Regions from separate parts of the Pantoea sp. X-Soil-OKNW-713 genome, predicted to be linked through region 2. Evidence: predicted binding sites of a transcription regulator. Region 2 holds the regulator's gene; each other region holds the start of a gene.
What was found. The regulator PurR, encoded in region 2, represses purine synthesis genes. The targets are predictions, from matches to a motif close to CANGCAAACGTTTGCNTG.
Positions count from the first base shown of each region.

Region 1: purH (bifunctional phosphoribosylaminoimidazolecarboxamide formyltransferase/IMP cyclohydrolase) is a predicted target of PurR. The motif match lies at 1,278-1,295, and genes of this name have one in related genera.
Region 3: AC6I8R_RS00115 (NCS2 family permease) is a predicted target of PurR. The motif match lies at 1,423-1,440, and genes of this name have one in related genera.

Region 1 covers NZ_AP035995.1:288,360-291,626, reverse strand. The annotation lists rRNA gene AC6I8R_RS01320 (16S ribosomal RNA) at 1-830, opposite strand, end outside; gene purH (bifunctional phosphoribosylaminoimidazolecarboxamide formyltransferase/IMP cyclohydrolase) at 1,432-3,021, shown strand; gene purD (phosphoribosylamine--glycine ligase) at 3,040-3,267, shown strand, end outside.
Region 2 covers NZ_AP035995.1:1,868,872-1,872,138, forward strand. The annotation lists gene punC (purine nucleoside transporter PunC) at 1-46, opposite strand, end outside; gene punR (DNA-binding transcriptional activator PunR) at 155-1,066, shown strand; gene purR (HTH-type transcriptional repressor PurR) at 1,063-2,088, opposite strand; gene cydH (cytochrome bd-I oxidase subunit CydH) at 2,374-2,463, shown strand; gene AC6I8R_RS08665 (C40 family peptidase) at 2,527-3,267, opposite strand, start outside.
Region 3 covers NZ_AP035995.1:20,771-24,037, reverse strand. The annotation lists gene AC6I8R_RS00120 (4'-phosphopantetheinyl transferase family protein) at 1-10, shown strand, start outside; gene AC6I8R_RS00115 (NCS2 family permease) at 43-1,356, opposite strand; gene yieH (6-phosphogluconate phosphatase) at 1,496-2,155, shown strand; gene AC6I8R_RS00105 (MFS transporter) at 2,246-3,267, opposite strand, start outside.

The sequences.
Region 1 (3,267 bases), 1.6 Mb from region 2:
CCAAGTCGACATCGTTTACAGCGTGGACTACCAGGGTATCTAATCCTGTTTGCTCCCCACGCTTTCGCACCTGAGCGTCAGTCTTTGTCCAGGGGGCCGCCTTCGCCACCGGTATTCCTCCAGATCTCTACGCATTTCACCGCTACACCTGGAATTCTACCCCCCTCTACAAGACTCTAGCCTGCCAGTTTCGAATGCAGTTCCCAGGTTAAGCCCGGGGATTTCACATCCGACTTGACAGACCGCCTGCGTGCGCTTTACGCCCAGTAATTCCGATTAACGCTTGCACCCTCCGTATTACCGCGGCTGCTGGCACGGAGTTAGCCGGTGCTTCTTCTGCGGGTAACGTCAATGACGATGCGTATTAAACATCATCCCTTCCTCCCCGCTGAAAGTACTTTACAACCCGAAGGCCTTCTTCATACACGCGGCATGGCTGCATCAGGCTTGCGCCCATTGTGCAATATTCCCCACTGCTGCCTCCCGTAGGAGTCTGGACCGTGTCTCAGTTCCAGTGTGGCTGGTCATCCTCTCAGACCAGCTAGGGATCGTCGCCTAGGTGAGCCATTACCCCACCTACTAGCTAATCCCATCTGGGTTCATCCGATGGTGTGAGGCCCGAAGGTCCCCCACTTTGGTCTTGCGACGTTATGCGGTATTAGCTACCGTTTCCAGTAGTTATCCCCCTCCATCGGGCAGATCCCCAGACATTACTCACCCGTCCGCCACTCGTCACCCAAGGAGCAAGCTCCTCTGTGCTACCGTTCGACTTGCATGTGTTAGGCCTGCCGCCAGCGTTCAATCTGAGCCATGATCAAACTCTTCAATTTAAGTTTGATGCTCAAAGAATTAAACTTCGTAATGAATTACGTGTTCACTCTTGAGACTTGATATTTTTTAAGTCCGTAGACTTTTGATATCAATCCTGCGAGTGCCCACACAGATTGTCTGATAAATTGTTAAAGAGCAGTGCGAGCAGCGGGTTAACCGTCTGTCGCGAGGTGGCGTATATTACGCTTTCCTCTTTCAGAGTCAATCACTTTTTTCAGCGATTTTCTCTGGCGAGAGCTCCTTCAGAACTTCTCTCTCAACACCGCATTTCGTAAACCGTTGTGCCGTGTCGATGGAGGCGCATTATAGGGAGTTGTTCGGCGCGCGCAACCGCTAATTTCAATAAAAACAACCGTTCGCTGCATTCCACAGCAAAACCCCGCCTTATACCCACTTACACACAAAGTTATCCACACCTCACGACAGAAATGAATTTAGGCGAGCATCGCGCAAACGTTTTCGCTACAATGCCCCGCGACGTGAAGGATGCCCCTTTTGGGGCGTTACCTGAGGCCAACGTTTCTTCTATATAGAAGAAAAACGCTAAGCTTGATGTAACGCTCTTATTTACGCGAAACAAAGCCAAGGGATAAAACCACCATGCAACAACGTCGTCCAGTACGCCGCGCTCTGCTGAGTGTCTCAGACAAAGCCGGTATCCTCGAATTTGCTCAGGCACTCTCCAGCCGTGGTGTTGAGCTGCTCTCCACAGGTGGCACTGCACGCCTGCTGGCAGATGCGGGCCTGCCGGTCACTGAAGTGTCTGACTACACCGGTTTTCCGGAAATGATGGATGGACGTGTCAAAACGCTGCACCCGAAAGTGCATGGCGGCATTCTTGGTCGTCGCGGCCAGGATGATGCCATCATGGCGCAGCACGCTATCAATCCTATCGACATGGTGGTCGTTAACCTTTATCCCTTCGCCCAAACCGTGGCGAAGCCGGGCTGTACGCTGGAAGATGCGGTTGAAAACATCGATATCGGCGGCCCGACCATGGTGCGCTCCGCCGCGAAGAACCATAAAGACGTGGCAATTGTCGTTAAGAGCAGCGATTACCACGCCATCATTGCCGAGCTGGACGCCAACGAAAACTCTCTGACGCTGGAAACCCGTTTCGACCTGGCGATTAAAGCCTTCGAACACACTGCCGCCTACGACAGCATGATTGCTAACTACTTTGGTAGCCTGGTACCGGCCTATCACGGCGAGAGCAAAGAACCTGCTGGTCGTTTCCCGCGTACCCTGAACCTGAACTTCATTAAGAAGCAGGATATGCGTTACGGCGAGAACAGCCATCAGGATGCCGCTTTCTATATAGAAGAGAACGTGGCGGAAGCCTCGGTTGCCACTGCCCAGCAGGTGCAGGGTAAAGCGCTGTCCTACAACAATATCGCTGATACTGATGCTGCTCTGGAATGTGTCAAAGAGTTCAGCGAAGCCGCCTGCGTGATTGTGAAGCACGCCAACCCGTGCGGTGTGGCAGTGGGCAGTTCGATTCTGGACGCCTATGAGCGCGCATACAAAACCGATCCTACCTCTGCATTTGGCGGCATCATCGCTTTCAACCGTGAGCTGGACGAAGCCACCGCACAAGCCATCATCAGCCGTCAGTTCGTGGAAGTGATTATTGCCCCTTCCGCCTCTGAGGCCGCGCTGAAAGTCACCGCCAGCAAACAGAACGTCCGCGTTCTGGTGTGTGGTCAGTGGCAGGATCGCGTTGCCGGTCTGGATTTCAAACGTGTAAACGGTGGTTTGCTGGTACAGGACCGCGATCTGGGTATGGTCGATGCCAGCCAGCTGCGCGTAGTAAGCAAACGCCAGCCAACTGAACAGGAACTGCGTGATGCGCTGTTCTGCTGGAAAGTGGCGAAATTCGTTAAATCCAACGCCATTGTCTATGCGCGTGACAACATGACCATCGGTATTGGCGCAGGCCAGATGAGCCGCGTCTATTCCGCGAAAATCGCCGGTATTAAAGCAGGTGATGAAGGTCTGGAAGTAAAAGGTTCTGCGATGGCCTCTGACGCCTTCTTCCCGTTCCGCGATGGTATTGATGCTGCGGCTGCCGTCGGTGTCACCTGTGTGATTCAGCCAGGTGGTTCGATTCGCGATGATGAAGTGATTGCCGCCGCCGATGAGCACGGCATCGCGATGATCTTTACCGACATGCGTCATTTCCGCCATTAATCGTTGGGAGCGTAACAGATGAAAATTTTAGTCATTGGCAATGGTGGACGTGAGCACGCTCTGGCGTGGAAAGCTGCGCAGTCACCGCTGGCAGAAACCGTGTTTGTCGCACCTGGTAACGCAGGCACCGCACTGGAGCCGGCATTGCAAAATGTCGCTATCAGCGCCACCGACGTTGCCGCGCTGCTGGCCTTTGCTCAGCAGGAGAAAATTGACCTGACCATCGTCGGCCCGGAAGCGCCGCTG
Region 2 (3,267 bases):
TGCTGAGTAAAGCAAGATAAGGCAGAAATCCTTTTGATGACAACATGGTAATTCTCTTTAGACAGGTAAACGCGGAGGAGTGTAAAAGCGTGCGCCAGGTTTTGTGAAACGCTAATATTTGCGCGGTGCTATCAAAAAATTTGCAGGCAAAAATATGTGGTCTGAATATGCGCTTGAAGTGGTAGATGCGGTGGCCCGCAGCGGTAGTTTTAGTGCGGCAGCACAAGAGTTACATCGGGTGCCTTCTGCCATCAGCTACACGGTACGGCAGCTCGAAACCTGGTTGGCGGTGCCGTTGTTCGAACGTCAGCATCGGGAAGTGGTGCTGACGGCGGCCGGGGAGCATTTTGTCCGGGAAGGGCGAAGTGTTATCAAAAAAATGCTGGCGACGCGGCGGCAGTGCCAGCAGTTGGCAAATGGCTGGCGTGGTCAGCTGAGTATCGCGGTGGATTGCATCGTTAAACCTCATCGCACCCGACAACTGGTGAAGGATTTCTACCGCCACTTTCCCGACATGGAGTTGATTATCAGTTATGAAGTGTTTAATGGTGTCTGGGATGCACTGGCCGATGGGCGGGTCGACGTAGCGATTGGGGCCACTCAGGCGATTCCGGTCGGTGGGCGTTTCGCCTTTCAGGATATGGGCGCGTTAAACTGGCGCTGTGTAGTCAGCCCCGATCATCCGTTGGCAAAAAGTACCTTGTTGGATGACGAGACGTTGCGGGCCTGGCCTTCTCTGGTGCTGGAAGACACTTCGCGGGCGTTGCCGCGGCGCATGACCTGGACGTTGGATAATCAACGCCGTCTGGTGGTGCCGGAATGGGAAACCGGCGTCGACTGCCTGCTGGCGGGACTCTGCGTAGGGATGGTGCCGGGCCATTTAGCCCGGCCATTGCTGGATAGCGGAGCATTAACCGAGTTACCGTTACCCACGCCGTTCCCGGATAGCCCATGCTGTGTCAGTTGGTCGGAACAACGTAATTCGCCGGCTCTGGGTTGGTTGCTGAGTTATCTCGGCGATGCCGAAACGCTCAACCATGAATGGTTGAGCGAAACGGAAACTTAGCGGCGGTAGTCGCGGAACGGGCCGTCAGCGACTGAACGGCGTTCAATCAGCGTTGGTTGAACTTCAATGGTTTGCGGTTCTTCACGTTTGCTGGTGATACGATCCAGCAGCATTTCCAACGCTTTTTCGCCTAACTGAGCTTTAGGTTGATGAACAGTGGTCAGCGCCGGCGTGAAATAACGCGCGTTGCGCACGTTGTCATAGCCGATCACGGAGATATCCTGCGGGACCCGCAGGCCCATTTCATCCGCAGCACAGATCGCGCCCATCGCCATGATATCGCCACCGCAGAACACGGCAGTCGGGCGTTGCTTCTGATTGAGGATCTGCTGCATCGCCTGATAACCGGATTCCGGTTCAAAATCGCCCTGCACAATCCACTCGGGCCGCACGGTGATGCCTGCCTCATTCAGCGCCTGCATGAAACCGGCATGGCGGCCACCGCCGGTGTTGCGCTCCATTTGTCCGGGGATGGCACCAATGTCGCGATGACCGCGTTCAATCAGGTAACGCCCGGCGAGATAGCCGCCCTGAAACGCATTGTCCTGCACCGTATCGGTAAAATCGCCACGCGATGCGCCCCAGTCCATCACCACCATCGGGATATTACGGTTCTCTTCCAGCATGGTCAGCAGGTCGTCGGGGTATTCAGAACACATCACCAACAGGCCATCGACACGCTTCTGCGCCATCATCGACAGATATGCGCGCTGTTTTTGCAGGTCGTTATGCGCATTGCCCAGGATCAGCGTGTAGCCGCGATCGAAACAGTGGTTTTCCACCGCCTCGATAATCTCGGCGAAATAGGGGGCTTCACTGGAGGTGGCCAGCAACCCCAGCGTTTTGGTGTGGTTGACTTTCAGGCTGCGCGCCACGGCGCTGGGCGAGTAATGCAGCTCTTTGATCGCTTCCCATACGGCGTTACGCGTCTCTTCCGCGACAAAACGCGTCTTGTTGATGACATGCGAAACCGTGGTGGTGGAGACACCGGCGCGTTTCGCCACATCTTTAATTGTTGCCATGAAAATGGTACTCCCGGGCTTATCGCAACTAACTGATAAGTATATTGTTAAACGTTTGCGTCTGCTAATGGTTTTGCGCCCCGATTTTCGGGGCGAATGGCGAAGAAAAAGACATTAACACCTGGTCAATAACACTTTAACTTGCCGCAAACACAGCGTGCGCAAAATCTGTTGCGCAACGAAAGGCGGCGATTCTAGCAAGCTGGCGCGGATAAGACGAGATTTTTGCCGGAGGCTGTGAGAAAATTACGATAACCCTTCATTTATTGTGACTAAGGAGTTGTGATGAGTACAGACCTGAAACTGGCGCTGTTTACCACTGTGGGCGCGCTACTAATGATTATCGTGTTCAGCTTCACCGCGATCCTTCATTAATAAAAAAGCCGGACCTGAAAATCAGGGTCCGGCTTGTTGTTTTATCGGGTATCGGGCGTTTTTTTAGCGGATGGTTTTGGGGGTCATCATACGGCGTGCCCCGACGTAGTGTTTCAGCCAGTAATCCTCACCCAATGCACTGATTTGAATATCTTTACCGGTACGAGGCGACTGGATAAATTTGCCATTGCCAAGATAAACACCCACATGATCGGCAGTGCCGCGATTATTGATGCGGAAGAACACCAAATCCCCTTTCTCCAGCATATCGCGCTTAATCGGTGCCGCATCCCGCAGGTGATACATTTCGTTGGCGGTGCGCGGGAATTTATATTTAACCAGGTCTTTATAGGCGTACCACACCAGACCGCTGCAATCGAAACCGGTATGCGGTGAAGTGCCACCCCATTGGTATGGTTTACCAATCTGCCCCATCAGCTTGTTCATCGCGGTTTCGCGTGCTTTCTGATAGCGCTGACGGTGAGAATTGCTCATCTTGATGGTGGTCAAATCGCGGTCATCGTCCTGCTTCGCGCTTCTCTTCGCCAGACGTTGGTGACCATATTTTTTTGACGGTGATTTCAGCAGGGCTTTCTTGCTGCGGGTTTTATGCAGCGCCGTTTCCATTTTCGGCTGTTTTTTCAGCTTTAGCTTCTGAACACTGGTAGCAAGACGGGATTTTTTGGTGCTGGTTTTTACCGGACGTCGCTTGCGACGCTCATCTTCGCGCGCACTTTTTTTCTCAGCGTTATGCAAACTGGCATTGATGGGCGCATGCGGTGACGCAGAAGCCACATTAAAAAA
Region 3 (3,267 bases), 1.8 Mb from region 2:
GCATCTGTAACAAAACAGGCCGCTTATGCGGCCTGTAACCTGTTAGTGGGCATCAATAAAGGCGATTTTCAGCACAAACAGCAGCGCGACCACCACTACGCACGGACTGATTTCCCGCCAACGCCCAGTCCCCAGTTTCATCACGCAATAAGCAATAAAGCCCAGCGCAATTCCTTCCGTGATGGAGAAACTGAACGGCATCATTACCGCAGTGACAAACGCCGGAACCGCTTCAGTGAGATCATCCCAACGCACCCGTGACAGCGATGCCGTCATCAATACACCGACGTAGATTAACGCCCCCGCTGCCGCGTAGGACGGCACCATCGCCGCCAGCGGCGACAGGAACATCACCAGCAGGAACAGAATGCCGGTGATCACCGCCATCAACCCGGTGCGCCCGCCAATCGCTACGCCAGAAGAACTTTCGATATAAGCAGTGACGGAAGAGGTGCCGATCAGCGAACCCGCCACCGAGCTGACGCTATCGACAAACAGCGCCTGCTGCATACGCGGGAAGGTGCCTTTTTCATTGGTCAGTCCCGCTTTGTCGGTCACACCGATCAGCGTGCCGGAGGAATCGAACAGGTTGACCAGCATAAAGGAGAAAATCACCCCGGCCATACCGATATTAAGCGCACCTTTGAGATCAACTTGCCCAACGACAGCGCCCACGGATGGTGGTGTCGCGAAAATACCGGTGAACTTCACATCGCCAAGCAGCAAGCCAATCGCCGTGGTCACCACAATCGATACCAGTACCGCCGCATGAATGTTGCGAGAGGCGAGAATAGCGATAATAAAGAAGCCAAGTGCCCCCAGAAGTACGCTATGTGAGGTCAGGTTGCCCACCGTCACCAGGGTGTCGGCATTTGACACGATAATGCCGGCATTTTTCAGTCCCATCATGGCGATAAAAAGCCCGATGCCCGCGGTGATGCCAACACGCAGACTCAGCGGGATATTGGCGATCATCCAGTAACGCACGCGCAGCAGCGTGAGGATCAACAATCCCAGCGCCCCCCAGAAGATCGCGCCCATCCCGATCTGCCACGAATACCCCATTGCACCGACGACCACAAAAGCAAAGAAGGCATTCAGTCCCATTGCGGGTGCCAGCGCCACCGGCAGATTCGCCACCAGCCCCATCAGGATGCTGCCGAATGCCGCGATCAGGCAGGTGGTGACAAACACCGCCTGGGTGTCCATGCCAGCGGCACCCAGAATCTGCGGGTTGACGAAAACGATGTAAACCATCGTCAGAAAGGTGGTGAAACCGGCGATCACTTCTGTACGCACGGTGGTGCCGTGTTCCTGCAACTTAAAGACGCGTTGCAACAGACCCTGCTTGTTCATAGCTTATTCCGCTGAAAAATTTAACGCGCGTATCCTATAGATTTTGACTGACCAGCACACTGATTTTTCGCAAGCGTTTGCTCGGTGCGCGCAGTGCGTTAGAGTGACAGCTTCTTGTTTAGCAAAAGGATGATGTCTGATGTCAGTTGAATGTGTTTTTTTTGATTGTGATGGCACGCTGGTCGACAGTGAGGTGATCTGTACACAATCCTACGTCAACACCTTTGCCCGCTACGGTATTGAACTCTCACTACAGGAGATGTTTGAAAAATACAAAGGGGTAAAACTCTACGACATCATCCGTGATGTTTCTGCGGAACATCAGACTGAATTGCCAATGGATGAGGTGGAAACGGCGTACCGCGCCGAGGTAGCACGCTTATTCGATTTGGAACTGAAGCCCATCGCCGGAGCGAAAGCGCTGGTGGAACAAGTCAAAGTCCCGATGTGCGTCGTCTCAAATGGTACGGTGAAAAAGATGCAACATTCATTGGGGCTGACCGGCATGTTGCCGTACTTTGCGGCACATCTTTACAGCGGTTATGACATCAACCACTGGAAGCCAGACCCGGAGCTGATGTATCACGCCGCAGAACAAATGCAGGTACCGATTGAGAAGTGCATTCTGGTGGATGATTCAGAGGCCGGTGCCCGCGCAGGGATCGCCGCGGGCATTCCGGTGTTTTATTACTGCGCCGATGCGCATAACCCGGAACTGGATCACCCGCTGGTGACCCGATTTGATGATATGGCGCAGCTCCCGGATTTATGGCGCGCGCGCGGTTGGGCGTTGGTGTAACTGCCCACAGGGTCCCGTAGCGGTGCGATTCATCGCGCGGGGTTTTCCCGCAGCACGCAAGATCTTGCGCGATAAATCGCGCCGCTACGTTCAACCTATCGCGCCGAGTGAATCCTCATTGCCCTGCTTCTTCGGCAATAAAAACAGCGTCGCGACGATATCCAGCAGATAAATCAGCGCCAGCAGGGTAATCGCTGCCGCGAAGGAAATTTTCGTTGCCAGTAAGCCAATAACCAGCGGGCCAAAACCCCCTACACCACGTCCGAGGTTAAACAAAACGTTCTGCGCCGTGGCACGCGCCTGGGTTGGAAAGGTGTCGGAAATCAGCGCGCCATAACCGCCAATCATGCCATTCACAAACATCCCCATCAGCGCCCCGGTAAACAGCATCACGGTGGGATCACGTAGCTGAGCGTAAATGACCACCATCACGACCGCACCGAATTGATATAGCAGAAAAATTTTCCAACGCGCGAAGCGATCCGCCAGTACACCGAACAGCCAGATGCCAAAAGTCATGCCCACGACGGTGACGGCGGTCCACAGGCCGGATTTGGTCAGGCTGAAACCAAAGCTGGAGGAGAGATAACTCGGCATCCAGATCATCAGGCCGTAGTAACCAAAGTTCTGCACTGAGCAAAGAATGAAAATCCCCAGACTGGCTTTGCTGGTGGCGCGATCGCTAAACAACAATCGCATACGCGCTGCAAACGACAATTGCGGCGTTTTGGTCACATATCGGGTAAAGCCTTCCGGCTCGCCCATGCTGCGCCGAATCACAAACGAAACCAACGCAGGCAGCAGGCCCACCAGGAACATTCCACGCCAGCCAATCACGCTCAGCAGTGGCGGCGTGATAAAAGCCGCCAGCAACACCCCCAGTTGCCAGCCGATACCGACCCACGCTGAAGCACGGTTACGCTTCTCCTGCGGCCAGGCTTCGGCAATCAGCGCCATGCCGATACCGAATTCTCCCCCCAGCCCCATTCCGGCAAAGGTACGATACGCCAGCAGATCCCAATATCCCTGTGCCACCGCACACAATCCGGTGAATATTGAGAACATGAGAATGGTGACGGTGAGAATGCGGATACGGCCAAAGCGGTCACTCA